4 regions of the Parvibaculum sp. MBR-TMA-1.3b-4.2 genome follow, and region 3 is predicted to be linked to each of the others. Evidence: predicted binding sites of a transcription regulator. Region 3 holds the regulator's gene; each other region holds the start of a gene.
What was found. Region 3 encodes LexA, which represses DNA repair genes until DNA is damaged. Its sites were predicted from a motif close to TGTTCNNNNTGTGTTCNG; they were not measured.

Region 1: ACSSVQ_RS10400 (YifB family Mg chelatase-like AAA ATPase) is a predicted target of LexA. The motif match lies at 6,050-6,067, and genes of this name have one in related genera.
Region 2: ACSSVQ_RS12930 (helicase-related protein) is a predicted target of LexA. The motif match lies at 3,084-3,101, and genes of this name have one in related genera.
Region 4: recA (recombinase RecA) is a predicted target of LexA. The motif match lies at 3,320-3,337, and genes of this name have one in related genera.

Annotation. Positions count from the first base shown of each region.
Region 1 covers NZ_JBRJHC010000001.1:2,172,224-2,180,192, forward strand. The annotation lists gene ACSSVQ_RS10385 (GNAT family N-acetyltransferase) at 1-382, opposite strand, end outside; gene ACSSVQ_RS10390 (AmpG family muropeptide MFS transporter) at 562-1,995, opposite strand; gene ACSSVQ_RS10395 (ATP-binding protein) at 2,063-4,264, opposite strand; gene ACSSVQ_RS10400 (YifB family Mg chelatase-like AAA ATPase) at 4,411-5,958, opposite strand; gene ACSSVQ_RS10405 (hypothetical protein) at 6,509-7,849, shown strand.
Region 2 covers NZ_JBRJHC010000001.1:2,685,205-2,693,173, forward strand. The annotation lists gene ACSSVQ_RS12930 (helicase-related protein) at 1-2,960, opposite strand, end outside; gene ACSSVQ_RS12935 (acyl-CoA dehydrogenase family protein) at 3,316-4,611, shown strand; gene ACSSVQ_RS12940 (PAS domain-containing sensor histidine kinase) at 4,648-7,050, opposite strand; gene ACSSVQ_RS12945 (hypothetical protein) at 7,148-7,837, opposite strand.
Region 3 covers NZ_JBRJHC010000001.1:473,622-481,590, reverse strand. The annotation lists gene ACSSVQ_RS02590 (ComEC/Rec2 family competence protein) at 1-2,169, shown strand, start outside; gene lexA (transcriptional repressor LexA) at 2,188-2,895, opposite strand; gene ACSSVQ_RS02580 (molybdopterin molybdotransferase MoeA) at 3,028-4,239, opposite strand; gene moaC (cyclic pyranopterin monophosphate synthase MoaC) at 4,256-4,735, opposite strand; gene ACSSVQ_RS02570 (GNAT family N-acetyltransferase) at 4,732-5,253, opposite strand; gene trpC (indole-3-glycerol phosphate synthase TrpC) at 5,260-6,057, opposite strand; gene trpD (anthranilate phosphoribosyltransferase) at 6,054-7,091, opposite strand; gene ACSSVQ_RS02555 (anthranilate synthase component II) at 7,088-7,681, opposite strand; gene murI (glutamate racemase) at 7,822-7,969, opposite strand, start outside.
Region 4 covers NZ_JBRJHC010000001.1:3,491,043-3,499,011, forward strand. The annotation lists gene ACSSVQ_RS16705 (fatty acid desaturase family protein) at 1-769, shown strand, start outside; gene ACSSVQ_RS16710 (hypothetical protein) at 1,028-1,603, opposite strand; gene ACSSVQ_RS16715 (hypothetical protein) at 1,622-1,780, shown strand; gene ACSSVQ_RS16720 (hypothetical protein) at 1,831-2,169, opposite strand; gene ACSSVQ_RS16725 (IS1595 family transposase) at 2,233-3,162, opposite strand; gene recA (recombinase RecA) at 3,389-4,495, shown strand; gene alaS (alanine--tRNA ligase) at 4,711-7,389, shown strand; gene ACSSVQ_RS16740 (cyclic nucleotide-gated ion channel) at 7,466-7,969, shown strand, end outside.

The DNA of each region.
Region 1 (7,969 bases), 1.7 Mb from region 3:
ATTCATTGGCCGTGTAGAAGCCGCCATGCTTTTCGGCCACATCCTGGCGCAGCAGGCGGTAGCACCCGACTACCGCGTCGCGCGGGATCTCGCCATCCGCATCGAGCTTGCCGGTGATGCGGTCGTGATCGATCACCAGAAGGTGGTCGCAAATCTCGTCATAGCGGTCGGCATCGCGCTTGCTGGCAAGCGTCGCCGCGTCCGGCTTGGCCGACATCTCCTCATAGAAGACGTGGTAGCGCACCGACTGGGCGGCATCGATCTCGGTGGCGGTTCGGGCAAGCCGCACTTCGAGCTGACCCCGCCGGCCATAGCTGAGCGGGTCCGCGGCCGCCTCGTCTTCCGTCGAGACCGCATCGGTGCCCGCATTCGCAGATGTCATGCTTCCCGACTCCATACCACCTTCAGGGGCCGCCACAGGGACCCCCTGCCCGGCTGTGTCGACCATTTCGCGCATAGTTTCATCAACGGCCCTCGCTGCCAAGTCCGCATAAAGACCGACAGGGCCATAGCGCAAGCATAGGCACAAGGCAACGTGTTGATTTAATTATAATTCCGTCATCAATCTGCCGCTTCCGCCGGGACCGAACGGCGGCGCGCATAGAGCAGATAAAGGATCAGAAGGATCGCCGGAAGGCCCATCAGCCCGGTGGTTGCGAAGAAGGGCACATAGCCCACCGTCTTGGCGGTGAGGCCGGGCGCGGCGGCCAGAAGCGTATCGTGCAGCCCGCCCGGTGCGGACCAGCTATCCACCATGTAGCCGGAAAGACCGCCCAGCAATTTGCCCGGCAGCGCATAGACCGAGCTGAACAGCGCATATTGCGTGGCGGTGAATTCGTGATTGGTCAGGCTCGACATATAGGCAATGAGACAGGTGCCCGCGAAACCGCCGGAGAGGTTTTCCGCACTGATGGTCACCGTCAGGCCGAACAGGTCATGCCCGCGCATGGCAAGCCAGATGAACATGAAATTGGTAAGCGAGGCCGCCAGCGCCCCGAGAAGAAGCGCCCGCAGCGTGCCGAGGCCTGCGATGGCGAGACCGCCGACAATGGCGCCGAGGATCGTCATCCAGACGCCGAACAGCTTCACCACGCCCGCGATCTCGGTTTTGTCGAAGCCGATATCGATATAAAGCGGGTTCGCCATCACGCCCATCACGAAGTCCGGCACCCGGTAGAGGCCGATCAGCGCCAGCACGATCAGCGCCTGCCAGCCGAAGCGGCTGAAGAAATCGATGAAGGGTGCGAATACCGCCCGATAGATCCATTCGAACGCGCTGCCCGCCTCGCTGCTCAGATGCAGGCGGCGGGCGAGACGCTCGATCGTCTCCTCGCCCACGACGGGCGCTTCGGATTCCGCGACGCGGGGCGCCACGAGCGCGGCGCCAACCCCGACGCTCATCAGCGCCGCCATGGCGAGATACGCCATGTGCCAGGACACGGCCTCGGCGATGAGCAGCGCACCTGCGCCCGACGCGATAATGGCGACGCGGTAGCCGAGCTGATAGGCGGCGGCGAGCGCGCCCTGTTTTTCATCCTCGGCCGCCTCGATACGCCAGGCATCGATGGCGATGTCCTGCGTCGCGGAAGAAAAGGCGAGCATGAGTGCGAAAATGGCGATGGGCGTCAGCGAGACATGAGGGTCGCAGAAGGACATGATGACGAGCGAGAGCGCCACACCGGCCTGAGCCACCAGCATCCAGGCGCGGCGTTTGCCGAGCAGGTTGCCGAGGACCGGCACACGCAGCTGATCGAGCACCGGCGCCCAGATGAATTTGATCGTGTAGGCGAGGCCGACATAGCTCATCAGACCGATTTCGGTGCGGGAGACCCCCGCCTCGCGCAGCCAGAGCGAAAGGGTGGAAAAGACGAGCAGGAACGGAAGGCCGGAAGAAAAGCCGAGCAGCAGCATGATGAATGTGCGCCGCTCGGTATAGACGGTCCAGGCATGGGCAAGCTTTTCGCCCATGCTTCTTTGCTCGTTCGGTTCGCTCATGCCACCCTCTCTCGTCCCTCGCCGGCCAGCTGCGATCCAGCTAGGCCGGAAGGGTCAGAGAAGCATGTCAGCCCAGATTCGCCAAGCTGCCGCCCTCGTCCTCGGACAAGGCATGCGGGGAGTGGCGGCCCGCCCAGTTGGTGAGCGTGGACGCAAGCGCGCCATGGCTCACGGGCTTGGAGAGATAGTCGTCCATGCCCGCATCGAGGCAGGCCTGCCGGTCTTCCGACAGCGCGTTCGCCGTCAGCGCGATGATGGGCAGGCGCGCGGCCTCCATATGCAGTTCGCGAATTCGGGCGGTGGCCGCAAAGCCATCCATGCCCGGCATATGCAGATCCATCAGGATGACGTCATAGGGCGGCGCGCCCGCCAGTCCGAGGGCCGCCACCGCTTCTTCGCCATTGCCGACGATTTCCACGCTATGGCCCGCATGCTCCAGCAAGGTACGGGTCAGCAGCGCGTTGATTTCATTGTCCTCGGCGACCAGCACGCGCAGTCCGCCGGCGGCGGTTTCAGCGTCGGGCTCTTCGTCGAGGCCCGCGTCGAAGCTGCCGGTGCCATGCCCTGCGCCATCGACATCGGCGGCGGCGCGCAGCGCGGCGAGACGCGCCAGCAGCGAGGAAGTTCTTACGGGGCGCACGAGATAGGCGTCGAAAGGCGGCTTCTCGGCGGTGGTTTCGGCACCGGCGCCGGTCAGCTCACCGAGCCTGTTGCGCTCGCGTGGCTGCAGCAGCACCATCGTCCGCAGGTCCGGATTGCGGCGGCGCGCGGCGCGCGCAAACGCCACGCCGTCCGTCCCGTCCGCCGTGCGGGACATGCAGACAAAAACATCCGCCTGTTTCGCCGCTTCCATCAACTCCGCTTCGTCCGCGACGCAACGCACCTGCGCACCGGAATGGCGGGCCGCATTGGCCAGCGCCTCTGCAACCAGCGGACGGTCGTGGTGAATGACGACCGAGAGACCGTCCAGGCGGGGCATGTCGCGCGGAGCTTCTTCCTCGGTGGACGGCGTGAGCGGCAGGCGGACGCGGAAAATCGAGCCCCTGCCCTCCTCGCTTTCGACTTCGATGCGGCCGCCCATCGCGGTGACGAGGCGGCGCGTGATGGCGAGGCCGAGGCCCGTCCCCTCGAAGCGCCGCGCATGCCCTTCCTCGCCTTGCGCAAACTCCTCGAAGATGCGGTCCAGCGCCAGCGGGCTCATGCCGATCCCGGTATCCTCGATTTCCAGAACGATACCGTCCTCATTATCCGCGCGATGGAGGCGCAGCGCCACGCCGCCCTCTTCGGTGAACTTGATCGCATTGCCCGCAAGGTTCAGCAGGATCTGCCGGATGCGTGGCTCGTCGCCTTCCAGCGTGCGCGAAACGGCGGGCGAAATCTCGGTGACGATTTCGAGCCCCTTTTCATAGGCGCGCGGCGCCAGAAGCTCGGCCACGCTTTCAAGCGCGGCGGAGGCGTCGAAAGGCGCGGGATGGAGCGTGACCTTGCCCGCCTCGATTTTCGAATAGTCGAGAATATCGTTGATGATCGCCAACAGCGCCTCCCCGGAGCTGCGAACCGCATCCGCGTAGGACCGCTGGGCGGGGTCGAGTTTGGTGGAGAGCAGAAGATCCGTCATGCCGATAACGCCGTTCATGGGCGTCCGGATTTCATGGCTCATCGTGGCAAGGAACAGGCTCTTGGCGCGGCTTGCGTCCTTGGCCTCGTCGAGCGCCTCCGCAAGACGCTGTTCCACTTCCTTGCGGTCCTCGATGTCGCGGCCGACCAGCTGTACTTCGCAGAGAGATCCGGCCTCGTCGCGGATCGTCGTTTCCTCCCAGACGAACCAGCGCGGGCCGTGAGCGGTCATGACTTTCTGGTCGTAGCGGACGCGTTGCCCGGTCGCGCCGAACCCGGCCAGCGCGCCCAGCATGCGGGGGCTTTCGCCCTCGGGCAGCTCGGGCATGAAGGGGCGGCCAATGGTTTCGGCGCGCGTGAGATCGAATGTTTCGCAGAACACGTCGTTCACATAGGAGACGCGCCCTTCGAGATCCTTGCGGATGATGACGTCACCCTGGGTGCGCACGAGGTCGCGGTAGCGGGCCTCGCGTTCGGCCAGTTCCCAGTTCTCGTCGCGCAGCTTTTCGATCCGCGCCTCGAGGTCATCCACCTTGTCGGCATGGGCGCGGGCGCGGGCTGCGGCACGACGCCAGACTTCGGCCCCCAGCAGCAGCACGACGGCCAGGCCGAGCAGCAAAAGCGGCGTGTTATCGGGAGAGGAGAAGACCATTGGGCACCCGGTTGAAAAGCAACATCACTCGAAATGTCGCAGAAGCCTGCGCCGAACAGGCTTTCAATCCGGTTAGGAATGATGGTTAACGGTCGTAAAATGCGCCGATCTGGCTCAACTGGCCCAAGAAGGCCCCCTCAACTCACTCACGCGGCAGCGCCGAGGCGGGCACCGACAGGCTCGCGATAAGAGAGCGCCTCGGCGATATGAAGGCGGGTGATGCCCGGGGCGCCCTCCAGATCGGCGAGCGTCCGGGCGACGCGGATGACACGGTGATAGCCGCGCGCGGTGAGCCCCATGCGCTCCGCGGCCTCCGTCAGCAGGGTCCGGCCGGCATCGTCGGGCGTGGCGATTTTCTCCAGCAATTCGCCTTCGGCATGCGCGTTGAGGCTCAGATGTTTCGCGCCCAGCGACGCGAAGCGGTCGGCCTGCACGTCCCGCGCCCGGGCAATGCGGGCCGCGACCTCCGCCGAACCTTCGGCAGGCGGCGGCAGGGATAGGTCGGCGGCCGAGACCGGCGGCACTTCCACGTGAATGTCGAAACGGTCGAGCAGGGGTCCGGAGAGCTTGGCCTGATAATCCGCCACGCAGCGGGGCACCCGCGGGCAGGCGCGGGCGGCATCGCCCGCATGGCCGCAGCGGCACGGGTTCATTGCCGCGACGAGCTGGAAGCGGGCGGGATAGCTGACATGCGCATTGACGCGGGAGACGACGGCCTCGCCGGTTTCGAGGGGCTGGCGCAGCGAATCCAGCACCTGACGGGGAAATTCGGGCAGTTCGTCCAGAAAGAGCACGCCGCGATGGGCAAGCGAGACCTCGCCGGGCTTTGCCCGCAGACCGCCGCCGATCAGCGCGGGCATGGAGGCGGAATGATGCGGCGCGCGATAAGGCCTGCGCCTGCCCATGCCGTGGGCCATGAGTTCGCCCGCGATGGAGGCGATCATCGAGACCTCCAGCATTTCGCGCGGGGAGAGATGGGGCAAGATACCGGGCAGGCGCGCGGCCAGCATGGACTTGCCGGAGCCGGGCGGGCCGACCATGAGCATGTTGTGACCGCCGGCGGCGGCCAGTTCCAGCGCGCGCTTGGCGGAGGCCTGGCCCTTGATGTCGCGCAGGTCCGGCGCGTTGGGCTCTTCGGCGGCCTTCATCGGGGCCGGTTCGGACAGGATCTGCGTGCCTTTGACATGGTTCACGAGCTGGATGATAGAGCGCGGCGCGAGGATGCCGCCGGGATTGTCCCCATCCATGCCGGCCCAGGCCGCTTCCGGGCCGCAGGCTTCCGGACAGATGAGACCGCGCCCGCGCGCATTGGCCGCCATGGCGGCGGGCAGCGCGCCGGCGACCGCGTTCACCGCGCCGTCGAGCGACAATTCGCCGATGACCACGAATTTTTCCATTTCCTGCGCAGGCAGCACGCCCATGGCGACGAGCAGGCCCAGCGCGATGGGGAGGTCGTAATGCGAGCCTTCCTTGGGCAGGTCGGCGGGTGCGAGATTGACGGTGATGCGCTTGGGGGGAAGCCCCAGGCCGATGGCCGACAGCGCGGCACGGACGCGCTCGCGGCTCTCACCCACCGCCTTGTCGGCAAGACCCACAATGGTGAAGGCCGGCATGCCGGCCGCGATCTGCACCTGCACGTCGACGGGGCGCGCATCCACGCCCTGAAAGGCCACCGTCTCGATATGCGCAACCATGAAAAGCCCCCACCCGCCCTGATCGATCGCCCGGTTCGGCGCTCGACGTCCGGTTATGGAGAAAGCTTCGCGTGAATCCGCTGCGCCCGTCAAGAACGAAAAGGGAACGATTTAATCCCCAATGTTATCAATTGGCGCCAATATCTTTGTTGATTGCAAAGCCCCAAACTCGAGAAGACAGATAAAAACTGATTGACTCCTGATAGGGCTTTACGTATGGCAACCGACTCAAATAGGCTAATTTTTACCTTGACAACCGATTCGAGGAACTTATCCGCTATGCAACTAATTGGCAGCTACATTGCCCTTTTCACTGGAATTTTTCTAAGCATAGTGTCTTTTAGAATTATGATTAAGCTTATATTTGCTGACAAAATTGAGAGCAGTAAAAGCGCGAACCGGGTTAATTCAATTAAGGATGCAATTCTAGGGCGTGCGAGGACCCATGACGACTGGATACCTGATGCTAGAATTCAGGGTGGCCTAGTTTATAATGAAAGAAAAAATCGTATAGAAGTAACAGGCAGAAACTCCGATAGCGCATTTCGTCGTGTCTTCAGACTCAATAGACCTTACTGATATTTCAGCTTTTCCCTACGCGGGGTGGTTGCCGACTGCGAATGGACGTCTGTCGTTTCGCCATGTCGGAGAAGCAAAGCATCCTTCAGTTTCTATCTACGCTAACGTAGTAACCGACGACAAACGTATAATACTTGGTTACCAGGAACGAGATTTTGGCGATGTCTTATTTCCATCTCTTTTAAAACTTGTTGGTATATCTGGACGCTTTTGGTTTGCTCTCACTGCCACATCCAATGATCTGCCAACAGAATCAGATGCGCTAAGTGGCACAATATACATTTATAAATCCAAAGAAGATTGGCGAAAAAAGGGGGAAGTAGCGATACGGCCCAATTTGAAGGAAATCAATGCAGCATCACGCGTTGAAACGTTTGCATCCTATGATGAAAAAGTAGAACACCTTTTCAAGGCTGCAGAAACAGGGCTAAAAATCACTGCTGATATAAAAACTAATTTTTTTCTTAGTAGGAATGGAGAAGTATATTTTTCTCATCCAACATTTTTAGAGCCCAAACTGCAAGAAGCTTCGGAATTATACGCCAGTGGCCTAAATCATGACTTCATAAAATGGATATCAGACCAATCATATTTTTTTCTTCGGGACATTACACATCAACATCGGCACCATGAAGCGAGCGAAGATACTATTTTGATTCTTCAAAATAGAGACAATGATGAAAACTCTTGGCGCAGAAAAATACTCTACTCTCTACACTATCAAGTAATTCGAACGAAAAGATTTTCTACCACCTATTCATTAGCTCAAGCGATGGGTATTCTCGCTTACGCCAACTCATTTTACAAAATCTGCACGCGCTCAGCCCAAGAAAACCCATCTTTTCCAAAATTCAATACCGACGAAATGTTAGGTTCTATTCAGGCACAAATTTATCAGAATCAGTCTCAGCAATCGGAAAAAGAATACAACGCTTCCCGTCGGATGAGTTTGGCGACCAACATCAGAAGCTTATCCCTTTCGGTAACGGCAATATTTATTTCTTTCATGATTGCATTCATGCAACCAAGTATAAATGATGGATACTTTAATAAAGAGACGATAGCAATAAGGGACAATATTCTGCAGCTATCTCTCGCAGCCTTTATGATACTTTTATTTATTTGGACCGCCACAACCGAGCGAGTTTACAACTGGTTTTGGTCTAGCGATATTATGGAGCTAGCAAACGTAAGAAGAAAAAAATCGATATTATTTATTGGACTATTTTCTTTTTTAATCGCATTGGGAGCCTTATATTTAGGAGGCCCTGCAATTTTGAATATGTTAGAAGCATTTGAGAAAGTTCTTTGATGTAAATTTCCAGATTTACATAACGCGTTTTTGAAAAAATATATAGGATTAGCAACCCTCACCGTTCAAAATTTCGAACAAAAAGGAACTTGTGGACAAAGAGTAGCATTGCCGGCGTTG
Region 2 (7,969 bases), 2.2 Mb from region 3:
TCATCGTCGCGCCGGGCCTGCCTTTGCGGTTTGCCGCCCTGGTGCCGCCTTTGGGGACGCCAGATTTCAAGCTCCACAGTTTCGGTCTCGCCGGATTCCGCATTTGCGGCTTCCGCTTCGGGCGCGGTGCCGGTTGCGACCGTTTCAGACGCTGGGGCAGCTTGCGGTGCTTCACCGGCTGGCGTTTCGGCAGGAGCTGCATCGCTTGCCGGAGCGGCTTCCGGCGATGTTTCCGTCGCCGGGGCTTCGGATGTATCGACGGTCGGCGCTTCCGGCGCGTCAGTATCGGTTGGGGCAGCTTCTGTCGGAGCAACGGGCACCTCAGGCGTCGCAGCTGCTTCCGTTGGTGCTTCTAGCGTTTCCGGTTCTGTTTCTGGCGGGGTGTCGGCCGCGGGCGCGTCGTTTGCCGTTGCATCACCGGTTTCGGAAGCCGTGTCCGGTTGCGTGCCGGACGCGGTCTCAGTCTGCTCTCCGGACGCCGGTTGTGCTGCCACGACTTCTTCTTTCGGCAGCTTCACCTTTTCCATTTGCGAGCGATAGCCCAGACCGCGCAGCAGGCTGGCGAATTCCTCGCCCGAGCAGCCCACAAGCGACATCATGTCGGGATTGACGACGAAGCCGCCATTATAGCGGCGTTCGGCAATCACCGGCCGGATCAGGTCGGCTAGGCGTTCCAGCATATCGACACGCACGGCACGCTCGCCGCAGACGCGGAAGCCCAGCACATCGTAAAAGCCTTCGGGCGCGGTCTTGTCCGCCGGTACGGAGGTGAGCCCGGGCGTGGGCGGGGCGGGAAGGTCCGCGAAGGGATCCTCGACCCCCTTGCGGGCCAGCGCCCAAAGCGTGAGCAACAGCCGCGCGGGCGCGGGCTTCAGCAAGGCCGGCATGAAAATCGTGTAGGCGCCGAAACGCACGCCATGCTTGCGCAATTGGCCGCGCGCATTCTGGTCGAGGGCGCGGATATCTTCCGATACGGCTTCGCGGCGGAGCGATCCGAAATTCTCGACCAGGCGGTAAGCCACCCCGCGGGCAAGTCCTTCGACATCTTCGGCGTCCCGCATGCCCGTCAGCGGCGCAAGGACCTGGTTGACGTGCATGCGCGTCCACGCCTGAAGCCGGGTCTGGAGATTTTCCTTGGGCGGCCCTGTCAGTTCATCGCCCGCAATCAATTCCACGCGAGGCAAAAGCGGATCGTCGGCTGCGTGAAGGCTGGCGACCGGCTGGCCTTCCCAGATGATCCTTCCGTGCTCTGAAAGATGGATATCGGCATCGGGCGCCGCCGTCAGGCGCGCCGCGCGGGCATTGATCTCCAGCGCCAGCGCAGCATCGGAGGCGGCGCGAAGCGCCTTGCCATGGACCCCTTCCGCCCTCGGGTCGGGTACGAAAACGAACCCCTGAAGACGACCCACGAATTCGCCCTCGACTAGGACCTCACCGTCACTGTTAACCGCCGCCATTAAATCCTCTTTCTGGCGTAGCCGCTTCATCAACACGCTTGTGCGACGATCGATGAACCGCTGCGTCAGCCGCTCATGCAACGCATCCGAAAGCTTATCCTCTATCGTACGCGCGCGCTCCTGCCAATGCACAGGATCATGCAACCAGCCGGAACGATTGGATACATAGCTCCATGTGCGCATATGCGCCAGCCTGGCGGCCAGTGTGTCTATGTCGCCATCGGTGCGGTCCAGGCGTCCGAGCTGGGTGGAAAACCAGTCGTCCGGGATCCGTCCCTCGGGCTGCATCAGGAACAGATAGATCCTGGACAGAAGGGTTGCGTGCTCGCTGGCCATCGTTTTGCGGAAATCGGGAAGTTGCACCACTTCCCAGAGCTTCCGGATGGCGTGAGGGCTGGCTGCCGCGTCGCGAACCTCATGGTCGCGGCTCATGCGGGTCAGCGCCTCAAGGTCGTCGGCTACCGGGCCGCGCGTCAGCCCATGCTGGCGGGGCGGGACTTCGAGGCTGCGGATCAGCGCATCCATTGAGGCGAAATCGAGATCGGGATTGCGCCACTGGAAGACCTGGTCGGCATCGAACTGGTGATTTTCGATCCGCTCGATCATGTCATCGACCAGAGGAACGGCGTCCGCGGTGACCCCGAAAGTGCCGTCATTCATATAGCGCCCGGCACGGCCGGCGATCTGCGCCAGTTCCGCGACCCTGAGCGGGCGATGCTGGCGTCCGTCGAATTTCGCGGTGGAGGCGAAGGCCACATGGTCCACATCCATGTTGAGGCCCATGCCGATGGCGTCCGTGGCGACGAGGAAGTCGACGTCGCCCGACTGGTAGAGAGCGACCTGGGCGTTGCGGGTGCGCGGGCTCAGCGCGCCCATCACCACGGCCGCGCCGCCGCGCTGACGGCGGATGAGTTCGGCGATGGCGTAAACCTGGTCGGCGGAGAACGCGACGATGGCGCTGCGGCGGGGCAGGCGCGTCAGTTTCTTCGAGCCGGTCCAGGCAAGTTCCGAGAAGCGGGGCCGGTTGATGAACCGGGTGCGCGGCAAGAGCCGGCCGATCAGGTGCCGCGCCGTATCCGAGCCCATCAGCATGGTCTCGTGGCGGCCCCGGCAGCGCAGCAGCCTGTCGGTGAAGGTGTGGCCGCGCTCACGATCCGCGGCGAGCTGGATTTCGTCGATGGCGACGAAGTCCACTTCCCGGTCTTGCGGCATCGCTTCGACCGTGCAGATGAAATAGCGCGCGGTAGGCGGCGCGATCTTTTCCTCACCGGTGATAAGAGCGACTTCGCGCGCGCCCTTGGCCCTTACGACCCTGTCATAGACTTCGCGCGCGAGCAGGCGCAGCGGCAGGCCGATCATGCCCGATTGATGGCCGAGCATGCGTTCGATGGCGAGATGGGTCTTGCCGGTGTTGGTGGGGCCGAGAACCGCCGTGACCGGCCGGCGTGCCGCGATGGCGGCCCGTTCGTTTTGGTCTGCGGTGGAGGTGGACGCGCTACTCATGATGCTGTCGGCACCATCTCACAAAACGGGGTGTGTGCAAGTCTCTTCGATCCTGCCGCGCCCGCAATGCCGGGCGCGGCGAGCGTGACGGAATGTCACGTTAAGAACTGCGGCGTTAACTTTCGGAATATTGCGCGAACGAATCATGTCCGAATCGATGACCGTTCCATCTTCCGTTTTCGTTCACGGCTAAATCTTGTGTGCCCACAACGAGTTAGGCGGACAAGGGGTTAACGCAGGGGCATGCTGGGGCAGGTTTTCCGGGCCTTTCGCGGGCCTGTTGGAAGTCTATAGTGACCCTATTCGCTATTGAAAAACGGGCCGGAACAGGCCCGAAATCCATGGGAGGATTGCAATGGACTTCACCTTGCCGAAAGAGCTGACGGACTATCTGGCCGAGCTCGACGTCTTCATCGAGAAGGAAATCAAGCCGCTGGAGGAGCGGGACGACAATATCCGCTTCTTCGACCATCGCCGCGAACATGCCCGCACGGACTGGGACAATGAAGGGCTTCCCCGCCATGAATGGGAGGAGCTTCTGGGCAAGATGCGCAAACGCGCCGATGAGGCCGGCCACCTTCGCTATGCGCTGCCGAAAGAATATGGCGGCAAGGATGGCACCAATCTCGGAATGGCCGTCATCCGCGAGCATCTGGCGGCGAAGGGCCTGGGCCTGCACAACGACCTTCAGAACGAAAGTTCGATCGTCGGGAATTTTCCCACGGTGCTGATGTTCCGCGATTTCGGTACGGATGAGCAGAAAAAGACGTTCATTCCGGGATCGCTGGACGGCTCGGTCCGCGTCGCGTTCGGCCTGACCGAACCCGAACACGGCTCGGATGCGACCTGGATGGACACCCATGCGAAGCCGGAAAAGCGCGACGGCGTCGATGGCTGGCTCATCAATGGCGAGAAGATGTGGAATACGGGCATGCATGTCGCGACGCATGACTTCGTGTTCGCGCGGATCGGTGGCAATGACGGTGACCCGATCGGGATTGCCTGTTTCATCGTTCCGACAGATACGCCCGGCGTGAAAGTCGAGGAGTACTACTGGACCCTCAACATGCCGACCGATCATCCGCGCGTTTCCTTCACCGATGTGTGGGTGCCGGAAACGGCGATCCTCGGCGATCCGGACCGGGGGCTCGAGCTTGCCCAGCATTTTGTGCATGAAAACCGTATCCGCCAGGCGGCGTCAGGCGTCGGTGCGGCGCAGTACTGCATCAATGAGAGTGTGAAATACGCCAAGCAGCGCGCGCCTTTTGGCAAGCCGCTGGCGTCGAACCAGGCCATCCAGTTTCCGCTTGTGGAAGCGCATACGGAAGCCGAGATGATCCGCTCGCTGATCTACAAGACGGCCTGGCAGATGGACCAGATGTCCAAGAAGGAAGTGGCGCGCCACCTTTCGGACAAAGTGTCCATGTGCAACTACCGGGCGAACCGGCTGGTTTGCCAGGCGGCCGATCTCGCGATGCAGGTGCATGGCGGCATGGGGTATTCGCGCCATAAGCCGTTCGAGCATATCTACCGGCATCACAGGCGCTACCGCATCACGGAAGGTGCGGAGGAGATCCAGATCCGCAAGGTGGGCGGTCACCTCTTCGGCTTCATCGGGGCTAGCCAGAAGCAGAAAAAAGCTGCGGAATAGGGTTCCCGCCAAAACAGGTAGCGGCCGCAATCGGTATCAGCCGTTTGCGGCCGTTTCTGTTTTCGGGGTTTGATCCGTCTGGATCAGACGGGAGGCGGGCAGGTTGACGGCAACTCTTGTGCCGCAGCCAAGTTCGCTTTCCAGCGTCAGCGACCCGCCATGCATTTCCGCCAGCGAACGGGTGATGGAAAGGCCTAGGCCCGTTCCGCCATGGTCGCGCGAGGTTGTATCGCCGACCTGTGCGAAAGGCTCCACGACTTCCTTCAGGTTTTCGGGCGGAATGCCGGCGCCATTGTCCCGGACGTAGAGGGTGAGGCCGCCCTCGGGGTTCTTTTCCAGCCCCACATGAATAGCGCCGTCCTCCGGTGTGAACTTGATCGCATTCGAGAGGAGGTTCAGCAGGATCTGCCGCAGCGCTCTCTGGTCGCCCATGAAATGCGGCATATGAGGCGGTGCTTCGCGACAGATATTCAGCCGCTTTTCCTGCGCTTTCGGGCGCGTCAGCTCGATAGACCAGGCGATGATTTCGTTCAGGTCGAGTTCGCTTTCTTCCAGCGTGTAGCGCCCGGCCTCGATTTTCGAGATGTCGAGGATGTCGTCGATGACGCTCAGCAGGTGCCGCCCGCTGTCATGGATATCGGCGGCGTAGTTCTTGTAAACATCGGTGCCGACGGGGCCGAACATCTCTTCGCGCATGATTTCGGAAAAACCGATAATGGCGTTGAGCGGCGTGCGCAGTTCGTGGCTCATATTGGCGAGAAATTTGGTTTTCGCGCGATTGGCGAGTTCCGCGGCCTCGGTGGCGCGCCGCAGGTTCTGCTCGGCGCGGCGGCGCTCGATGGTAATCCCGGCGATATTGGTTGCGCCGCGCAGGAAATCATTGTCCGCATCGGAGGGCCAGCGATTGTCGCGGAAATAGAGGGCAAAAGCGCCCGCAACAGTCCCCTTTCCTATCAAGATCGGCTGGAACCAGATTGTCTGGATGTCCGCGGCGATGCTGAAATCCGCGACCACCTTACCGTGCATTTCGATCGATTGAAGATCCGTCACCACGATCTGTTCGCCATTCATGGTGGCGCTGCCGAAGCTCCCTGCCTTCAGGTGCGGCCAGATATTCGCAATGGAATCGGCAAAGTCCGCGGGCATGCTGGGCGCGGCGCATGTGGTCAAATCGCCCTGACCGTCGACGAGGAAGACCGCCGCCCGGCTGTCGGGCGTGGTTTCCTCCGCGCCCAGCGCCAGCTGGATCATGATTTCCGCGAGCGATGCGCCGGTTGCCAGCTTCTGCAACACGTTGAACTGGTGGCGCAGTTCGTTCTCCGTGCGTTTGCGGTGAGAGATGTCGCGGATATTGATGAGGATGCCGCTGACCGCGGGATCGTCGAGAAGATTGATGGCGGAGGCCTCGATCCAGCGAATTTTGCCGGTGGTCGGGTCGCGTAAGGGGAGTTCGGCGAGATCGGCGGGCGCTTCTGCGGCCACGGCCGTCTGCAGCGCTTCGTCTACCTGCGGCTTCTGGTCTTCCGGCACCTGGTCTCTCAGGTGTCGGCCCTGCATCTCCTCGGGAACGTATCCAAGTTCCCTGATGCCTTGCGAAGCGAATTTGACGATGCCGTCGCGGTCGGTGATGACGAGAGCGTCGAAGCCCTTCTCGACCAGCGACCTGAATTGCGCTTCGTCGCGATGGCTGCGTCGAAAGGCTGTTTCGGCATTCCGCCGCGCGGTTTCGGAGCGGTCGCGGGCCGCGGCGAGGTCCTCGATCAGTTTTGCATTGCTGAGGCGCAGCGACAACGTTTCGAAGTCGGATCGCCTGGTGGTGTCGGCAATATGGAGGAGGAAGCCATAGGCGGGCAGAAAGCCGAACGACACCATCATGAAGATCGGCTCTCCCGATGCTGCGCCGGCAATCAGGGCCGCCATCATGGCAGGCGCAGAGGCGCCGATCAGGGTCTTGCGCGTTGCGTTGCCGGTGAAGACGGACAGGGTCACTACGACCAGCATTGCGACCATGAGCGTCAAGCATTGAAGCGGGTCTTCAGGTACCCAGAAGAGATAGATGCCGGGAAGCCAGGTAACGTCCGTGGCCAGCAGGCACAGCAGCATGGGCTCGGACCAGTCGCGTGAATACAGACCTTGCTTGAGAATGTGGTCCGTCAGCCGCGCATAGGTGAGCGACGCTGCGGCGACACCCAGCCACCAGATCAGGAGGATGTCGAAGCTGAAGCGGCTTTCCAGAGTGAGGATAAGCCCCGCGCTGAAGGTGGGAAACAGGAAGGGGAAGTGGCGGTAGGCGTGGACCATCGACGCGATCTGCTCGCGCCGAATTGCACTCTTTTCGCCATCGTCGATATTGGTGCTTTCCGCTCTGGCGCCGGACAGCATTGTTCGGAAACGCGCTGAAGCGTTTTCCTTCTGCCTTTCTCGCGCCTTTTCCACCATCGAGACGGGGCCCTCCGATCAAAATGCCCAGCCCTCAAGTGGTAGTAACAAGACGTAAAGTTTCCCTGAACGGGCAGGGTCCCCGTGTGCTCCGGCGTTAATAAGGGTTCGGTGTCGTCCTGAGTTCGTCCAGATCCGGGCGCTGCCGCGGCCGGCTTTCGACTTGGCAGGATGTACGGATTTTCTGATCCGGCAGGCTGGTGGCCGTCCAATATTCCGGATACCAGGCATTGAGGCGGTCCAGCACGGTTTTGGCCTGCTCAGTCGTCAGTTTTCCCCGAAATTTCTCCGCGACGTCCGGGTCGGGCGTTACGCCGAGGGAGAGCAGTGCGGCGTTGCGGCTGTAAAGGCGGGCCCAAAATGCGCCTTTTACCATGGCGGAGGGTGCATCCGCGCCGTCGGTTGCGTAGTGCAGGGCAAGGTCCTTCTGCGCGTCCGCCCAGCCGGCATTGGCGGCGCGTTCGATCCACTGGATGCCGGATGCCTCGTTGCCCTTTTGGATCAGGCATTGGCCGAGCGCGGTCTGGGCGCCCTCATAGCCGTGGCCGCGATAGGCAAAGCAGGTCAGCACATCCATGGTATCCTGGCCGCAGTCGCCTCTTTCGGCTTTCTGGACCGAGCCGGCATAGAGCGTGCCCAGCGGATCCTGGCCGGCGAGTGTGGGGACGAGTTTGCCGTCCTTGGTCCGGCGCATGGAGCCGGGGGAGTCGCTGCAGGCCGTTATGCCCAGCGACGCCGCCACAAGCACGATCAAGGTCAAGGCCAGCCGATTGCCCTTATTAAGCATTCCGATTTCTCCCACCTTCCAATTTGAGCGTGACCATACAGGCTGCGGGGCGGATTTCGAAGGGTGATATGGTGACGATATTTTCAGGAATATCCTCAGGTAGAGGCGTGCTGACGTTGCGGCGCGTTGCTT
Region 3 (7,969 bases):
TTTACAGCCGGGCAGGGCATGAAACGGCCTTCATTCGGCGCCGGGCAGGGGACGATTCTGCGGGTTTTGTCGGCGCTCTACGCAGGGTTTGGCGCAATTTCCCGCAGTTTTGCAGGCGAAACCGACCGTTGGTTTCTCTGGCTTCCCGTGCTTCTGGCCTGCGGCATCGCGGCCTATTTCGGCCTGCCGGTCGAACCGCCGCTCTGGCTGTCTCTTGCCGGATTTCTGATCCTCGCCTGCGCCTTATGGGTATTTCGCCGGTTGTCCTGGGTCTTGCTTCTCCTCTGCGTTCTGGGGGCGGTGACCGCGGGCTTTGCCGCGGCGTCGCTGCGGACGGCTCTGGTGGCGGCGCCGGTCCTGGCGGACGAGACGGCGGGCGAGCTGACGGGAAGGGTTCTCTTTGTCGAGGCGGGCGAGGCGGGAGACCTCACCGTGCTTATGGCGCCGTCGGCCTTTGCCGGGCTGCCGCCCGAAAAACGGCCTGCCAAAGTAAGACTGCGTATTCGGCTGAAAAATGTGGCGCTCCAGCCGGGCGAGGAAATTCGCCTCCGCGCCCGTCTCATGCCGCCGCCCGATCCGGTTTTGCCGGGCGGGTTCGACTATGCGCGTCAGGCCTGGTTCGAAGGCCTCGGGGCGGTCGGCTTTGCCTATACCGCCCCGGAGATACTCAGCCCCTCCACGGGAGGTCCGCGGTCCCGGATCGCCGCGCTTCGCAATGCGATCGCCACCCATATCCGGGCGTCCATCGGCGGGCCGGAAGGGGCGGTCGCCGCCGCGCTGGTGACCGGCGAGCGTCGCGCCATCCCGGAAGGCGTGACGGAAGATCTGCGCGCGGCGGGGCTCGCCCATGTGCTGGCCATCTCCGGCCTTCATATGGCGCTGTTCAGCGGCACGCTGTTCTGGCTTGCCCGTGCTGTGCTGGCAGCCGTGCCGGCGCTTGCATTGCGCTACCCGGTGAAGAAATGGGCGGCGCTCGTGGCGTTTTCCGGTGCCGCCTTTTATCTCCTGGTCTCCGGCGGCGCGATTGCGACGCAACGCGCCTTTATCATGGTGACGCTTATGCTGGGAGCGATCCTGCTCGACCGCCCAGCCATCAGCCTACGGAATGTTGCTCTCGCTGCGACTGTCGTTCTGCTGTGGCAGTCGGAAAGCCTGCTGGGCGCCAGCTTCCAGATGTCGTTTGCCGCGGCGGTTGCGCTCGTTGCCTTTTACGAGAGCAAAAGCGTCCAGCGCTTCATCGCCTTGTCGAGGGGCGACCTGCGGGGAGGCCCCGCCCAATGGCCGCGCCTCGTGCTGATCTATTTCACGGGCCTGACGCTGACGAGCATCGTGGCAGGGTTGGCAACGGCGCCCTATGCCGCGTTCAATTTCAACAGGCTCGCCGTTTTCGGGCTGGCGGGAAATCTGGCCGCCATGCCCCTGGTCGGTCTCGTGGTCATGCCCGCCGCCTTGATAGGTCTTTTGCTCATGCCTTTCGGCGCCGACGCACCGGCCTTCTGGGTCATGGGCAAGGGGATCGGCTGGATGTTGACGGTGGCGCATGACGTGGCGCATTGGGGCGGGGCGGACCGGCTTATTCCTTCAGCCTCGCTCGGTGCCCTGGCGCTTGTGACGTTAGGCGGTTTGTGGATTGCCCTGTGGCGTCGCGGCTGTCGCTGGCTCGGCCTGCTGCCTTTGCTGGGAGGCCTTCTGCTCTGGCCGCATCTGTCGCGACCGGACATCTTCATCGGGAGGGAAGGTGGGATCGTTGCCGCGCGCGGGCTCGATGGCGATATCTATCTGACCTCGGCGCGCCCTTCATACACGGCGCAACAATGGTTGCGCATGGAGGGCGACCGGCGAAGCGCGCGCGAGGCGGTATCGAGCACGGAATCTCCATGGCGTTGCGATGCGCGCGGCTGTGCTTTTCACGAAAAAAGCCGTCCCCTTATCGCCTACTCGAAGAGCATCGGCGCTGTCATGGAGGATTGCGAGCTGGCCGACATCATCGTCTCGGCTGTGCCGGTCGGCAGGGCGATCCGAAAGGGCTGCCGCGCCGATCTCATTCTCGACTATTTCGATTTCTGGCGGAACGGGGCGACGACTATTCGTCTGGAGACGGACGGTAAGCCGACAATAGAAACGGCAAGGGCCGCGCGGGGAGCACGGCCCTGGGTTCGTCAGCCCTGATAGGGCAAAAGCGGGAAATCAGTAGCGGCGCAGCAGGCCGACAAGCTTGCCCTGAACCTTCACCCGGTCTGGCCCGAAGATACGGGTTTCATAGGCCGGGTTTGCCGCTTCGAGCGCGATGGAATCGCCCTTCTTGCGCAGCCGCTTCAGCGTGGCCTCATAGCCGTCCACCAGCGCCACGACGATGTCTCCGCTGGTGGCGGTGTCGCATCGCTGAATGAGAACCGTGTCGCCATCCAGAATACCGGCCTCGATCATCGAGTCGCCCTTTACCTCCAGCGCATAATGCTCGCCGGAGCCGATCAGGCTCATCGGCACATCGACCTGGTGGCTTTCCTCCTGCAGCGCCTCGATCGGCGTACCGGCGGCGATACGGCCCATCACGGAAACGGTCAGCGAACGCTCTTCCTGCGACGAGGGCATCAGGTCGTGGCTCGTCTTGCCGCGGCTGCCTTCGATCACGCTGGGAGAGAAGCCTTTGGCCCGATTGGCGGCCAGACTGGGCTGCGAGGATTCCGGCAATTTGAGAATTTCCAGCGCTCTTGCCCGATGCGGCAGGCGCCGGATGAACCCGCGCTCTTCCAGCGCGGAGATGAGCCGGTGAATGCCGGACTTGGAGCGCAGATCCAGCGCGTCCTTCATCTCGTCGAAGCTGGGCGGGACCCCGGACTCCTTCACTCGTTCATGGATGAACATGAGCAATTCATGTTGTTTACGGGTGAGCATCCCGGAACCCCTCCAAGCCTGTGCCGCGCTTGCGTAGCGTTTGAACGCAAATCAGGAACAAAACAAAAACGTCTGAAAGAGTTCTACTTTGGTTCTCCACAAGCGTCAAGCGCCCTGTGGATAATTTTCCGCTTATGCGCGCAACGGGAGAATCTTGACGATTTCCCCGGCTTTTGCCGGTTCGGCATGAGGCGGCCGGACGATCAGGCAGCCGGCCTGGGACAGCGTGGAGAGCATCGAGCTGTCCTGTTTCTCGGCAGCCGTGGCAACGGAAAGCTCGCCGTCGATATGGTCCAGCGCCGCCCGCATATAGTCCTCGCGCGCGCCATTGCCCGGCAGCTCCCGCCCGAGCCGCGCCATGGCGAAATGAGGCCCCGGATTGCCGCCCTGCATCCGCAAGATGGCGGGCTTCAGATAGAGCACCGCGCAGACAAGGGCCGATACCGGGTTTCCGGGCAGGCCGAGCATGGGCAGGTCTCCCAGCGCGCCGAACATCAGCGGTTTGCCGGGCCGCATGGCGACGCGCCAGAACTCGATATCGAGCCCGTCCGGCGTGAGGGCGGATTGCACGAGGTCGTGGTCGCCCACCGATGCGCCGCCCAGCGTCACCAGCATGTCCGCCTGTCTGGCCCGTTCCGCGGTCTCTCGGATGTCGGCTTCTTCGTCCCGCGCGATCCCGAGGTCGAGAGGCTCGCCGCCTGCCTCGGAAATGAGGGCGGCAAGCCCGTCATTATTGGCGGACACGATCTGGTGAGCGGCTGGCTCCTCGCCGGGGCGCACCAGTTCGTTGCCGGTCGAGAAGAAGGCGATGACGGGACGCCGCGCAACCTTCAGCTCACAGACATTCATGGCCGCGGCCAGCGCGATGTCGGCATGGTTGAGCCTTGTGCCATGCAGAATGCCGCTGTCTCCGGTTCTGAAATCGAGCCCCGTCGCACGCACATGATCGCCTGTCCTGGCAGCTTCCCTGACCACGACATGATCGCCGTCGCGCTCGGTGTCTTCCTGAATGACGATAGCGTCGGCCCCGCGGGGCAGGGGCGCGCCGGTGAAGATGCGGACCGCTTCTCCCGCCTTGAGGTCGCCGTCATAGCCCTCGCCGGCGGGAGCCTCGCCCGCCACCTTCAGCCTGGCGGGGAGGTTTGCGGTGTCGATGGCGCGCACTGCATAGCCGTCCATGGCCGAAAGGTCGGCGGGCGGCTGCGTGCGCCGCGCGATGGCGTCTTCGGCGAGAACGCGCCCATGCGCCTGCGACAGAGGCACCGTTTCGGACGGGACCGTATGGAGCGCCGCGAGAATTTTGGACCGCGCGTCGAAAACGGAAAGGAGAGGGGTGTCGGCCATGGGAAAGGCCTTTCAGTCAGTCTGCATTATAGTCGCCCGACTTGCCGCCGCTCTTATGCGTCAGCCGGACATCGGTGATGTGCATGGCCTTGTCCACGGCCTTGGCCATGTCGTAGAGCGTGAGCGCCGCCACGCTGACCGCGGTCAGCGCCTCCATCTCGACCCCGGTCTGCCCGCTGGTCTTGACGGTGGCTTCGATCTCGACGGCGCTATCCTCCGTGGACGGAGTGAGATGAAGTTCGACCTTGCTGATGGCAAGCGGATGGCATAGCGGAATGAGGGCCGATGTCTGCTTGGCGGCCATGATGCCTGCCAGCCGGGCCACCTCCAGCGCATTGCCCTTTTTCAGCCCGTCTTCGCGAATGAGGGTGAGCGTCTCCGGCGCCATGGTCACGCGCCCGCGCGCGGTGGCGACGCGCGCGGTCACGCTTTTCTCCGACACATCGACCATATGGGCCGCGCCGCTCTCGTCGATATGGGAAAACTTGCCGCTCAATTTTCGTTCAGCTCCTTTTCCATGAAGCACCGCCTGTCCATTGGCAGGCCGCCATCTTCCTCGCGCATGCGAAGAGTGAAAAGACCTGGCGTCCAGTCATCCTGAGGCAGGATACGAAATCCGAGCTTCGCGTAAAACGGGGCGTTCCATTGTACGTCGCGGAATGTGGAAAGCGTCATCCGCCGGGCGCCCTGCGCAAAGGCAAAACCGCAGCAAGCCGCCGTCAGGCGGGCGCCGAGACCTTTGCGTGCATGGGCGCGATGAACCGACAGTTCGAACAGATGCCCGGCCCGGTCGATGAACCCGACCAGAGCGAAACCGGCCGGTTTATCCTGTTCATCCGCCGCGATCAGGATAGCGCCGCCCCGCAGAAAGGAGCGCACATAGGCTATGTCGGCGGGCGGGTGATCGGAAATTTCCTTCAGGCCGACATCGGCAAAAACCATCCCCGCATCCTTCTCGATCCCGGCCAGCAGGTCGAGTTCATCGGGTCGCGCATGGCGTATGCGATAGGGCATCGGCGGTCAGGCCGCGTGGGCGAGAAGGTTGCGTGTGGCCGCCTCTACATCCGGCTGCCGCATCAGGCTTTCGCCCACGAGAAAGCTCCGAACGCCCGCCTTGGCAAGCCGCGCCAGATCGTCTGCTGCGAAGATGCCGCTCTCGCCGACGATCAGCTTGCCGGCGGGAACGAGCGGGGCAAGCCGCTCCGTCGTTTCCAGCGTCGTCTCGAAGGTCTTGAGGTTGCGGTTGTTGATGCCGAGAAGCGGGCTCTTGAGGGTGAGCGCGCGCTCCAGCTCGGCCTCGTCGTGCACCTCAACCAGAACGTCCATGCCCCAATGGAAAGCGGCTTCTTCCAGCTCCTGCGCCTGCGTGTCGCTGACCGCCGCCATGATGATGAGGATCGCGTCCGCGCCCATCGCGCGGGCTTCCGCCACCTGATAGACGTCATACATAAAGTCCTTGCGGATCACCGGCAGCAGCACCGCATTGCGCGCGGCGGTAAGATAGTCCGGCGCCCCCTGAAAGGACGGCCCGTCCGTGAGGACCGAAAGGCAGGTCGCGCCGCCGGCTTCATAGGCGCGGGCAAGCGCTGGCGGATTGAAGTCTTCCCGGATCAGCCCTTTGGACGGGCTCGCCTTTTTGATTTCCGCGATCAGGCCATAGCCGCCGCTCGCACAGGCATCGTTGAGCGCCTTGTAAAAGCCGCGCGTCGGAGAGGCCGCCGCCGCCGCTTCTTCCATCTGGGCCGGCGTGCGCGCGGCCTTGGCCGTCGCGATCTCTTCCAGCTTATAGGCGCCGATCTTGTCGAGGATGTCGCTCATGCAGGCACCTGATTGTTGGTCTGTTGCACAAGGCGTTCCAGCACTTTCGTCGCCGCGCCGCTGTCGATGCTTTCGGCGGCAAACGCCACACCGTCCTCGAGCGAGGCCGCTTTCCCGGCGACGACAAGCGCGCCCGCGGCGTTCAGCAGCACGATATTCCGATAGGGGCCGGGCGCGCCCGCCAGGAGGTTGCGAATGGCTTGCGCATTATGTGCAGGGTCGCCGCCTTTGAGGTCGGCAATATCGGCACGGGGCAGATCGACATCTTCCGGCGCGACCTCGAACTCGCGGATCTCGCCCTGGTCCAGCTCGGCAACGAAGCTGATGCCCGTCGTGGTCAGCTCGTCGATCCCGCCCATGCCCGGCACCGTGCCGTGCACGATCCAGGCTTTCTCAGACCCGAGATTGCGCAGCGCCTCGGCGAAGGGCCGCACCAGCTCGCGCGAATAGACGCCGACGATCTGCCGCGTCACGCCCGCCGGATTGGACAGCGGGCCGATCAGGTTGAAGATCGTCTTGATACCGAGTTCCACGCGCACCGGCCCCACATGCCGCATGGCGGGGTGGTGGGCCTGCGCGAACATGAAGCCGATACCGGCCTCGCGAATGCTGCGCGCGATCACATCCGGCGCAACGTCGAGATTGACGCCCAGTTCCTGCAGCGCATCCGCCGTGCCGGAAAGCGAAGAGGCCTTGCGGTTGCCATGCTTGGCAACGGCAACGCCTGCGCCCGCCGTCACCAGCGCCGCCGCCGTCGAGATGTTGTAGGTGCCAGCGCCGTCGCCGCCCGTGCCCACAATGTCCACCGCGCCCTTGGGTGCTTCGACGCGGAGCATCTTCTCCCGCAATACGGTGGCGCCCGCCGTGATTTCGGTCACGCGCTCGCCGCGCACCCGCATCCCCATCAGGAAGGCGGCGATCTGCGCCGGCGTCGCTTCGCCCTCCATGATGTGGCCGAAGGCAAAGCGGGCGTCTTCCGCCGAAAGTTCATGGCCTTCCGACAGTTTCGCCAGAACGGGCTTGAGGTCGCTCATGCCGTCTCCATCACGTTGAAGCCTGCAAGCTGGAGGAAGTTCGCAAGAATTTCGTGCCCGCGTTCGGAGGCAATGCTTTCCGGGTGGAACTGTACGCCGTGAATGGGCAGCTCCTTGTGCTGCATCCCCATGATGATCCCGTCCGTCGTCCAGGCCGTGATCTCCAGGCAGTCGGGCAGGCTCTCGCGTTCCACGATCAGCGAGTGATAGCGCGTCGCCTCGATGGGGCTCGGCAGGTTGGCGAACACGCCTTTGCCGTGATGATGGATGTCGCTCATCTTGCCATGCATCAGTACGGGCGCACGCACCACCTTGCCGCCGAAGGCCTGGCCGATGGCCTGATGGCCGAGGCAGACGCCGAGAAGCGGGATCCGGTGCGCGGCCGCCGCTTCGATCAGCTCAAGGCAGATGCCCGCCTTGTCCGGATCGCAGGGCCCCGGCGAAAGCACGATGGCCGTCGGGCTTTTGGCCAGCGCTTCATTGACCGAAATCTTGTCGTTCCGGTGCACCTCGGCGCGCGCACCCAGCTCCCCCAGAAAATGGACGAGGTTGTAGGTGAAGCTGTCGTAATTATCGATCAGTAGCAGCATGGCCGGGCTTTCAAGAGCAAGAGGCTTTCAGGGCAAAGGGACAACCGGATGTTCCGGTCAATATAGCGCAGAATGGCGCGGTTATAATGCGCGTCGGAAAGATCGCACAATAGGACTGATGATCCCGCAATATCAATGCGTTACTGATGGCCGGCGACGGGGACGCCGCGGGCGCGCAACATGCCAGCGAGAAGGCGCGGGGCGGAAGCGCCGCTGGTGAAAAGCGTGAAGCCTTCTCCCTCCGCGATCCGCGTATCGTCCTCAATCAGGGCCGCGAGCCGCTGTGCG
Region 4 (7,969 bases), 3.0 Mb from region 3:
GCTTGCCGGCTGGTGGCCCTATTGGGCGGCGATGCTGGCCAATGGCTATCTGCTGCTGATGCAGTTCATGGCGGTTCACGAAGGGCTTCACCGCGCGATCGGCGGGGACGACCCGCGCTGGAAATGGCTGAGCCCGGCGCTCGCCTGGATTGGCGGTATCGCCACGCTCATTCCCTATCGCGGCTATGACACGATGCATATGGTGCATCACCGCTATACGAATGATTTCGAGCGCGACCCCGATACGTGGTGCTCGGGCCGCAACCCGCTGCTGCTTATCCTGCGCTTCTTCACCCAGACGCCGCATTACATCTATCTGATGACGAAGTTCGGTTTCTGGAAGGACCCCAAGGAGCGGACCGGCTACTGGATCGCGGCGGCGCATCACATCACGGCGTGGTCGCTGGTCGCCGCCGGGTTCTGGTTCGGCTATTGGCGCGAGATCCTGATGCTGTGGATCGTGCCGACCTTTCTCAATGTCGCGTTTATCGGGCTGATCTTCAATTACCTGCCGCACCATCCGCATGTGTCGCGCGAGCGCTATACCGATACCGCCGTCTTCCTGCTGCCCCGGCCCATTCACCGGCTGGTGACGGCGCTGGACATGTTCCAGACCTACCACCTGATCCATCATCTCTTCCCGCGCATTCCGTTTTACCGGATCGGTCGGGCCTTCGACGAGATGCGGCCCATTCTGGAAGCCGAGGGCGCGCCGATCCACGACTGGAGCGACGCCTGGAGCCGGACGCGGAAGCGGGCCCGGGCCTGACGCGGACCGGGCGCGGACCCGACGTGGAATCGGGGTGGCGGACAGGCATGTGCCGCCGGTGCTCCGGACGCGGGGCTGGCGTAGCGGGGCGGGCCTTTCGAGTCCGCAATTATATACTTGACGAAAGTGACATGACGACTCACATCCCCACAGACAGGACAGCGCTAGAAGTAGAGGAAGAGGGCAGGGAAGGTGTGACCGTAACGCCGGAGATGGTGGAGGCTGGCGCAGAGGTTATTTGGCGGGAGCTTGGTGACATCATTCCGTATCGGAATTCTTTTGGCCGAGACTTGGCATTGTGGGTTTTTCAGGCCATGAGCCGGGCCGTCCATCCATGAAGATTGATACCTCTTTCGCATACTCTGAAAGGGTGTCCGCGTAAGCCTCGTACCACTTGAAGTGCCGAACCACGTCCTTGTCTTTTAGTTTCATCGCTCGCGGGTTGCCGTAAAAATAAAATGGAGCGATCTCAAGCCCGTCGTATCCGGCAGCCATAGAGCACGGAGCATGGATGGCGTCGTTCCGTTGATCTGCTAGGGAGTTAGCTTTGTTGATGAGCCAGGTTAGGCCCTCGCCGACATATTCTGGATGTTCCCAATATTCCGACTTTGCATTGACCGCTGCTCGCAGCATTTCGCGTTGAGCGCGATCATTATTGGTTGAGTACCAAATGGCATACGCCACGCTATTGTCCATGCCTGTGACGCAGGCGAATAGAAAAGCCAGCTGCTCTTGCAGGTTGTTCCAAGAATGCGCTACACGCCCGAGAGCATTGACGTATTCGTTGTAAGTCGCCTCAATTTCTTCCTTTAGGAATTGCGGAATTTTGACCATGTGGAGCCTCGTGAGCTGATGGGCAAGGAAGATCAAAAATATTCAGAGGAAGAAGCGGCTAAGCGGCGCGACGATGCATTGCGGCGCGCGCTATCGACTCCCCCCAAACCAAAAAAGACTGACTCGGACGGGAGCAAAAAGAAAGACGGCTCTAAAAAGGAGAAGCCCGCCAAATAGGCGGGCTTTCTGATTCATGGTGCGGGAAAATCCTTATTTGCCGGAAGCTCTTAAGTCTCGCCTCGAAGATGATTGGCGTCGTATTCAAAATATTCCATTGAAAGGACGCTGTTCTTTCCGACGTAAATTGGTGATCCGCGCAAAACGCCTCTGTCTGCTAAGCAAACACAAATTGGATCGTTGCCAAGTATGGCAACGACTGGGCCGCCTGCTCTGAAATAGTCGGGCGCGGGTTGTCCGACTTCAACGTCATAGCGCACACCGTTGTGCTTAAACGAGAGCCGAAAGATGCGCCGTTCTGGCAGTGGCAGGCTGTTGAACTTGGCGATGGCTTCTAGAACAACATCTGCTTCCGCATCCGATTGCGCGGCAGGAATAAAGAATTTCATTTTTTGGCCCTCGGGTTGAAGTGCCGTTTCTTCCGAACGCGGAAGGGAGCCTTCTTCTTAGGCTTAGGCGGATTTGAGACTAGTTTGATGATAGACGAGCCGCTTGCCTTCCGCGCCCTTTAGCGCGAGGTCGGCCCGCTCCCTGTCGCTCACCTTTCGATAGGTGTAGCGGAAGTCAAACTCGCTCAGGTAGCGATGGACGTGCTGTTCTCCGCAGTGCTGGTAAACACCGTTCATGCCCCGTTTGAAGATCGAGAAGAAGCCTTCAACGGTATTTGTGGTGATGAAGCCCTTGGCGTATTCGTTCTTGGCATGGTTCACCGCGTAGTGACCGCGCAGCTTCTTACCGGGCTGGCGGTAGTGTCCCGCCTCGTCGGTCATAAGGAAGCTGTCGGGGTGAACTTGACGATTGATGAGCGCGCCTATGGTGCCGGAGTGAAGGCGATCCACAACGGTAGAGCGGGCCGCGCCATCACGTTCAACGAAGGTCACGATCTTGGATTTGTCGCCAAGGCCACGCTTTTTGCGCCAGCCCTTGTCATTGATGAACTCGTCGCCAGAGTTGCCATAGAAGGTTTCGTCAGCCTCAACGATCTTGCCCTTGCCGCCGATAGGGTCGGGGCTGTCATTGCGCATGGCTTCCCTGATCCGGTGGGCCATGAACCACGCGGATTTATAGGTGATGCCGAGCATCCGATGCAGTTGATGTGCGCTAATGCCCTTCTTGCTGGATGCCATGAGATGAAAGGCGAGAAGCCACTTGTTCAGCGGGATTTTGGAGCGCTCGAAAATGGTCCCGATGGTGACTGTGAACTGCTTCTTGCACCCGTTGCAGTAGTAGAGGCCCGGACGGTGGGACTTACCCCTGACCGGGCTTGTGTTCTCTGTCTCTCCACAGTGGGGGCAAAAGCGGCCTTCGGCCCAGCGGATAGACTCAAGGTGTTCCCGCGCCTTGGCTGAGTCCTGAAAGATGGGGTTAAGAAGGTCGGTCATGTCTGTATTCCTAAGCTGTTGAAACCAACTTAGGAATCACCGCCACTTGCGTCAAGTATATAATTGCGTTTCGAGTCGGCTCCGTTTTCGAGAACGTCACGCGAACTTGTTCTGAAAATTCCTTATAAAACAATGGCTTGAAAATACCATTGTCATTGAGAACAAAATAAGTACATTAACTGAAATTGCGCGGGACAATTCGGTATGAAATAAGGGGTGCAGGTCCATGTCCAAGAATGTTGTAGACCTCGTGGCAAAAGACGATTCAGAGAAGAAGAAGGCGCTCGATGCGGCTCTAAGCCAGATCGAGCGCAATTTCGGCAAGGGTTCCATCATGCGGCTCGGCAAGAACGAGCAGGTGGTGGAGATCGAATCCATTTCCACGGGCTCGCTCGGCCTCGACATTGCGCTCGGGATCGGCGGTCTGCCGCGCGGTCGCGTGATCGAGATCTACGGGCCTGAAAGCTCCGGCAAGACGACCATGGCGCTGCATACGGTGGCCGAAGCCCAGAAGAAGGGCGGCGTCTGCGCCTTCGTCGATGCCGAACATGCGCTGGACCCGGTCTATGCCCGCAAGCTGGGCGTGCATCTCGACGACCTTCTGATTTCGCAGCCCGATACGGGCGAGCAGGCGCTGGAAATCGCCGACACGCTGGTGCGCTCCGGCGCGGTGGACGTGCTGGTGGTGGACTCCGTCGCCGCGCTGACGCCCAAGGCCGAACTCGAAGGCGAAATGGGCGACTCGCTGCCCGGCCTGCAGGCCCGGCTGATGAGCCAGGCGCTCCGAAAGCTCACCGGCTCGATCTCCAAGTCCAACACCATGGTGATCTTCATCAACCAGATCCGCATGAAGATCGGTGTGATGTTCGGCAGCCCGGAGACGACGACCGGCGGCAATGCGTTGAAATTCTACGCCTCCGTCCGTCTCGACATTCGCCGCATCGGCGCGATCAAGGATCGCGACGAGGTGGTGGGCAACCAGACCCGCATCAAGGTGGTCAAGAACAAGGTCGCGCCGCCCTTCAAGCAGGTCGAATTCGACATCATGTATGGCGAGGGCGTGTCCAAGACGGGCGAGCTGATCGATCTTGGCGTGAAGGCCGGGATCGTGGAGAAATCCGGCTCGTGGTTCTCCTATAATTCCCAGCGCATCGGGCAGGGCCGGGAGAATGTGAAGAAATTCCTGAAGGAAAATCCGGATATGGCCGACGAGATCGAAGCGGCGATCCGTCAGAATGCGGGTATCATTGCCGAGAAGATCATGGATGTCGGGCCGGATACGGACGACGATGACGATCTGGACGATGCCGCAGGCCTGGAGGCCAACGGCTAGGCGACGGGCCGTCTTCGGCAAGTCCCATGAACAGAGCGGCGCCGGAGCTTCGGCGCCGCTTTTTTCGTCTATTTCGTTTCTATTTCACCTTTGGGGCCTTTGCTGGACAGCGCTGAGGGCGACAGGTAAAAGCGTGGGCCCTATATTGCCTTTAGAGAGAGGCAGTTAGCCCGTAGCGGGCGCAGCGAAGCGTATAATTTGCGAGACCCATTCCCATGTCCGGCCTAAACGAGATCAGAACCAGGTTTCTCGACTATTTCGCGTCGAAGGAGCACGAGATCGTGCCCTCCGCCTCGCTTGTGCCGAACAACGATCCGACGCTGCTCTTCACCAATGCGGGCATGGTGCCCTTCAAGAACGTCTTCACGGGGCAGGAGACGCGGCCCTATAGCCGCGCCACCAGCTCGCAGAAATGCGTGCGCGCGGGCGGCAAGCATAACGATCTCGACAATGTGGGCTATACGGCGCGCCACCACACCTTCTTCGAGATGCTCGGCAATTTCTCCTTCGGCGACTACTTCAAGGCCGAAGCCATCGAATTCGCCTGGGAGCTGGTGACGAAGGAATTCGGCCTGCCGAAGGACAAGCTCCTCGCGACCGTCTATTCGGAAGACGATGAGGCGTTCGAGCTGTGGAAGAAGATCGCCGGTCTTTCCGACAGCAAGATCATCCGCATTCCGACATCGGACAATTTCTGGCAGATGGGCGATACCGGCCCCTGCGGTCCCTGCTCGGAAATCTTCTACGATCATGGCGACCATATTCCCGGCGGCCCGCCCGGCAGCCCGGATGAGGATGGCGACCGTTTCATCGAGATCTGGAATCTCGTCTTCATGCAGTTCGACCAGCAGGGCGACGGCGAGCGGCTCAACCTGCCGCGGCCGTCCATCGATACCGGCATGGGGCTTGAGCGGATCGCGGCCGTGCTGCAGGGCACGCATGACAATTACGCGACCGACCTGATGCGCGCGTTGATCGAGGCGTCGGCCCATGCAGCCAATTCCGACCCGGAAGGCCCGCATGGGGTGAGTCATCGCGTGATCGCCGACCATCTGCGCTCCTGTTCCTTCTTGATCGCCGATGGCGTGATGCCGTCGAATGAGGGGCGTGGCTATGTGCTTCGCCGCATCATGCGCCGCGCCATGCGCCATGCGCAGATTGTGGGCGTGAGCGAGCCGCTGATGTGGCGTCTCGTGCCGGCGCTGGTGCAGCAGATGGGCGCGGCCTATCCGGAATTGCGCCGTGCGGAAGCGCTCATTACCGAAACGCTGAAGCTGGAGGAAACGCGCTTCCGCGAGACGCTGGCGCGCGGGCTGAAGCTGCTCGACGAGGAAGTGGAGAGCCAGGCGGCGAAGGGCGTGCTGCCCGGCGAGGTGGCCTTCAAGCTCTACGATACATACGGCTTTCCGGTCGACCTCACCCAGGATGCGCTGCGCGCCAAGGGAATGACGGTCGATATGGACGGGTTCGACGCCGCCATGCAGCGCCAGCGCGAAGACGCGCGTAAAGCCTGGGCGGGATCGGGCGAGCAGGCGACGGAGACGCTCTGGTTCGAGCTGCGCGACCGCGTGGGCGCGACCGAGTTTCTCGGCTACGAGACCGATGACGGCGAAGGCAAGATCGTCTCCATCATCATGAACGGGCAGGAGGTGGATGAAATCTCCGCCGGGGCGAGCGCGCAGATCGTTACCAACCAGACGCCTTTCTATGGCGAGTCCGGCGGTCAAGTCGGCGATACAGGCGTCATCTTCACGCCCAAGGGTGCGGAGTTCCCTGTCAGTGATACGCAAAAGAAGCTCGGTGCGCTGCATGTGCATGTGGGCGAGCTGACGCGCGGCACGCTGAAGGTCGGCGATGTGGTGGAAATGAAGGTCGATACGGCGCGGCGCGATGCGACGCGCGCGAACCACTCCGCGACGCATCTGCTGCATGAGGCGCTGCGCCGCGTGCTGGGTGATCACGTGACGCAGAAGGGCTCGCTTGTCATGCCGGACCGGCTGCGCTTCGACTTCAGCCACCCCAAGCCGATGACGCAGGAGGAGATCGGCCAGGTCGAGGAAATCGTGAACCGTATCGTGCGGCAGAACTCCGATGTCAGCACACGGATCATGACGCCGGACAAGGCGATCGAGGCGGGTGCGCTGGCGCTTTTCGGCGAGAAATACGGCGATGAAGTGCGCGTCCTCTCCATGGGGCTCGACGACGAAAAGGCGAACGGGGTCTACTCCGTCGAACTTTGCGGCGGCACCCATGTGCGCCGGCTTGGCGATATTGCGATCTTCAAGATCGTGGGCGAAAGCGCGGTGGCCTCCGGCGTGCGCCGTATCGAGGCGCTGACGGGCGAGGGCGCGCGGCGCTATCTGGCCGATCAGGAACGCATCGCGCGCGAGGCGGCGGGCGCGCTGAAAACGACGGTGGACGACCTGCCGGCGCGGGTGCATTCGCTGGTGGAAGAGCGGCGGCGCCTGGAGCGCGAGCTGGCGGACGCCAAGAAGAAGCTGGCTCTTTCGGGCGGCGGCGCCGGTGGCGGCGAGCGCCCGGCCGTGAAGGAAGTCAATGGCGTGAAACTGCTGGCGCGGCGCCTCGACGGGGTGAACCCGAAGGATCTGCGCGGGCTTGTCGATGAAGGCAAGAACCAGCTTGGCTCTGGCATCATTGCCTATGTGGCCGTGTCGGAAGACGGCAAGGTGGGCATCGCCGTCGGCGTGACGGACGATCTCACCGAGAGATACAATGCGGTCGACCTCGTGAAGACGGGCGCTGCGGCGCTTGGCGGCAAGGGCGGCGGCGGGCGGCCCGACATGGCGCAAGCCGGCGGGCCCGATGCAAGCAAGGCGGATGCGGCGCTCGACGCCGTCAGCGCCGCTGTCGGCGAGTTGGCGGGTGCCGCCTGAGCCGGGGCATACGCCCCCCGGGACCTCCGGCGGGGCGGATGATGGCAGGGAGCCTGCTCCCGGTCTCCTGAAACGATTGCGCAGCCGCCTCTACGTCATTCTGGAGGCGGGTCGTACAAGCGACTGGCCGAGCCAGGTCTTCGACTTTTTCATGGTGTCGCTGATCCTGGCGAATGCCGCGGCCTTCGCGCTGGAGACGGTGGACTCCCTCGCCGCGGCCTATGGCCCGTTCTTCGCGATCTTCAACATCGTTTCGGTTCTGATTTTCACGATCGAATATGCGGCGCGCATATGGGTCTGCGTGGAACATAGCGAGGATGAGGGCATACCCTCGTGGCGCATCCGGCTGCAATTTGCGCGGACCTGGCCGATGCTGATCGATCTCGCGGTCGTTCTGCCGTTTTGGCTGGGGATCTTCGTTCCGCTGGATCTGCGCATCCTGCGTGTTTTCCGGCTGATCCGGTTCCTCAAGCTCGGGCGCTATTCGCCTGCGCTCTCTTCGCTGGCCCGTGTCCTCTACAATGAACGCCACGCCATTACGGGCGCGCTCATCATCATGGGCGGTTTGCTGCTTTTGTCG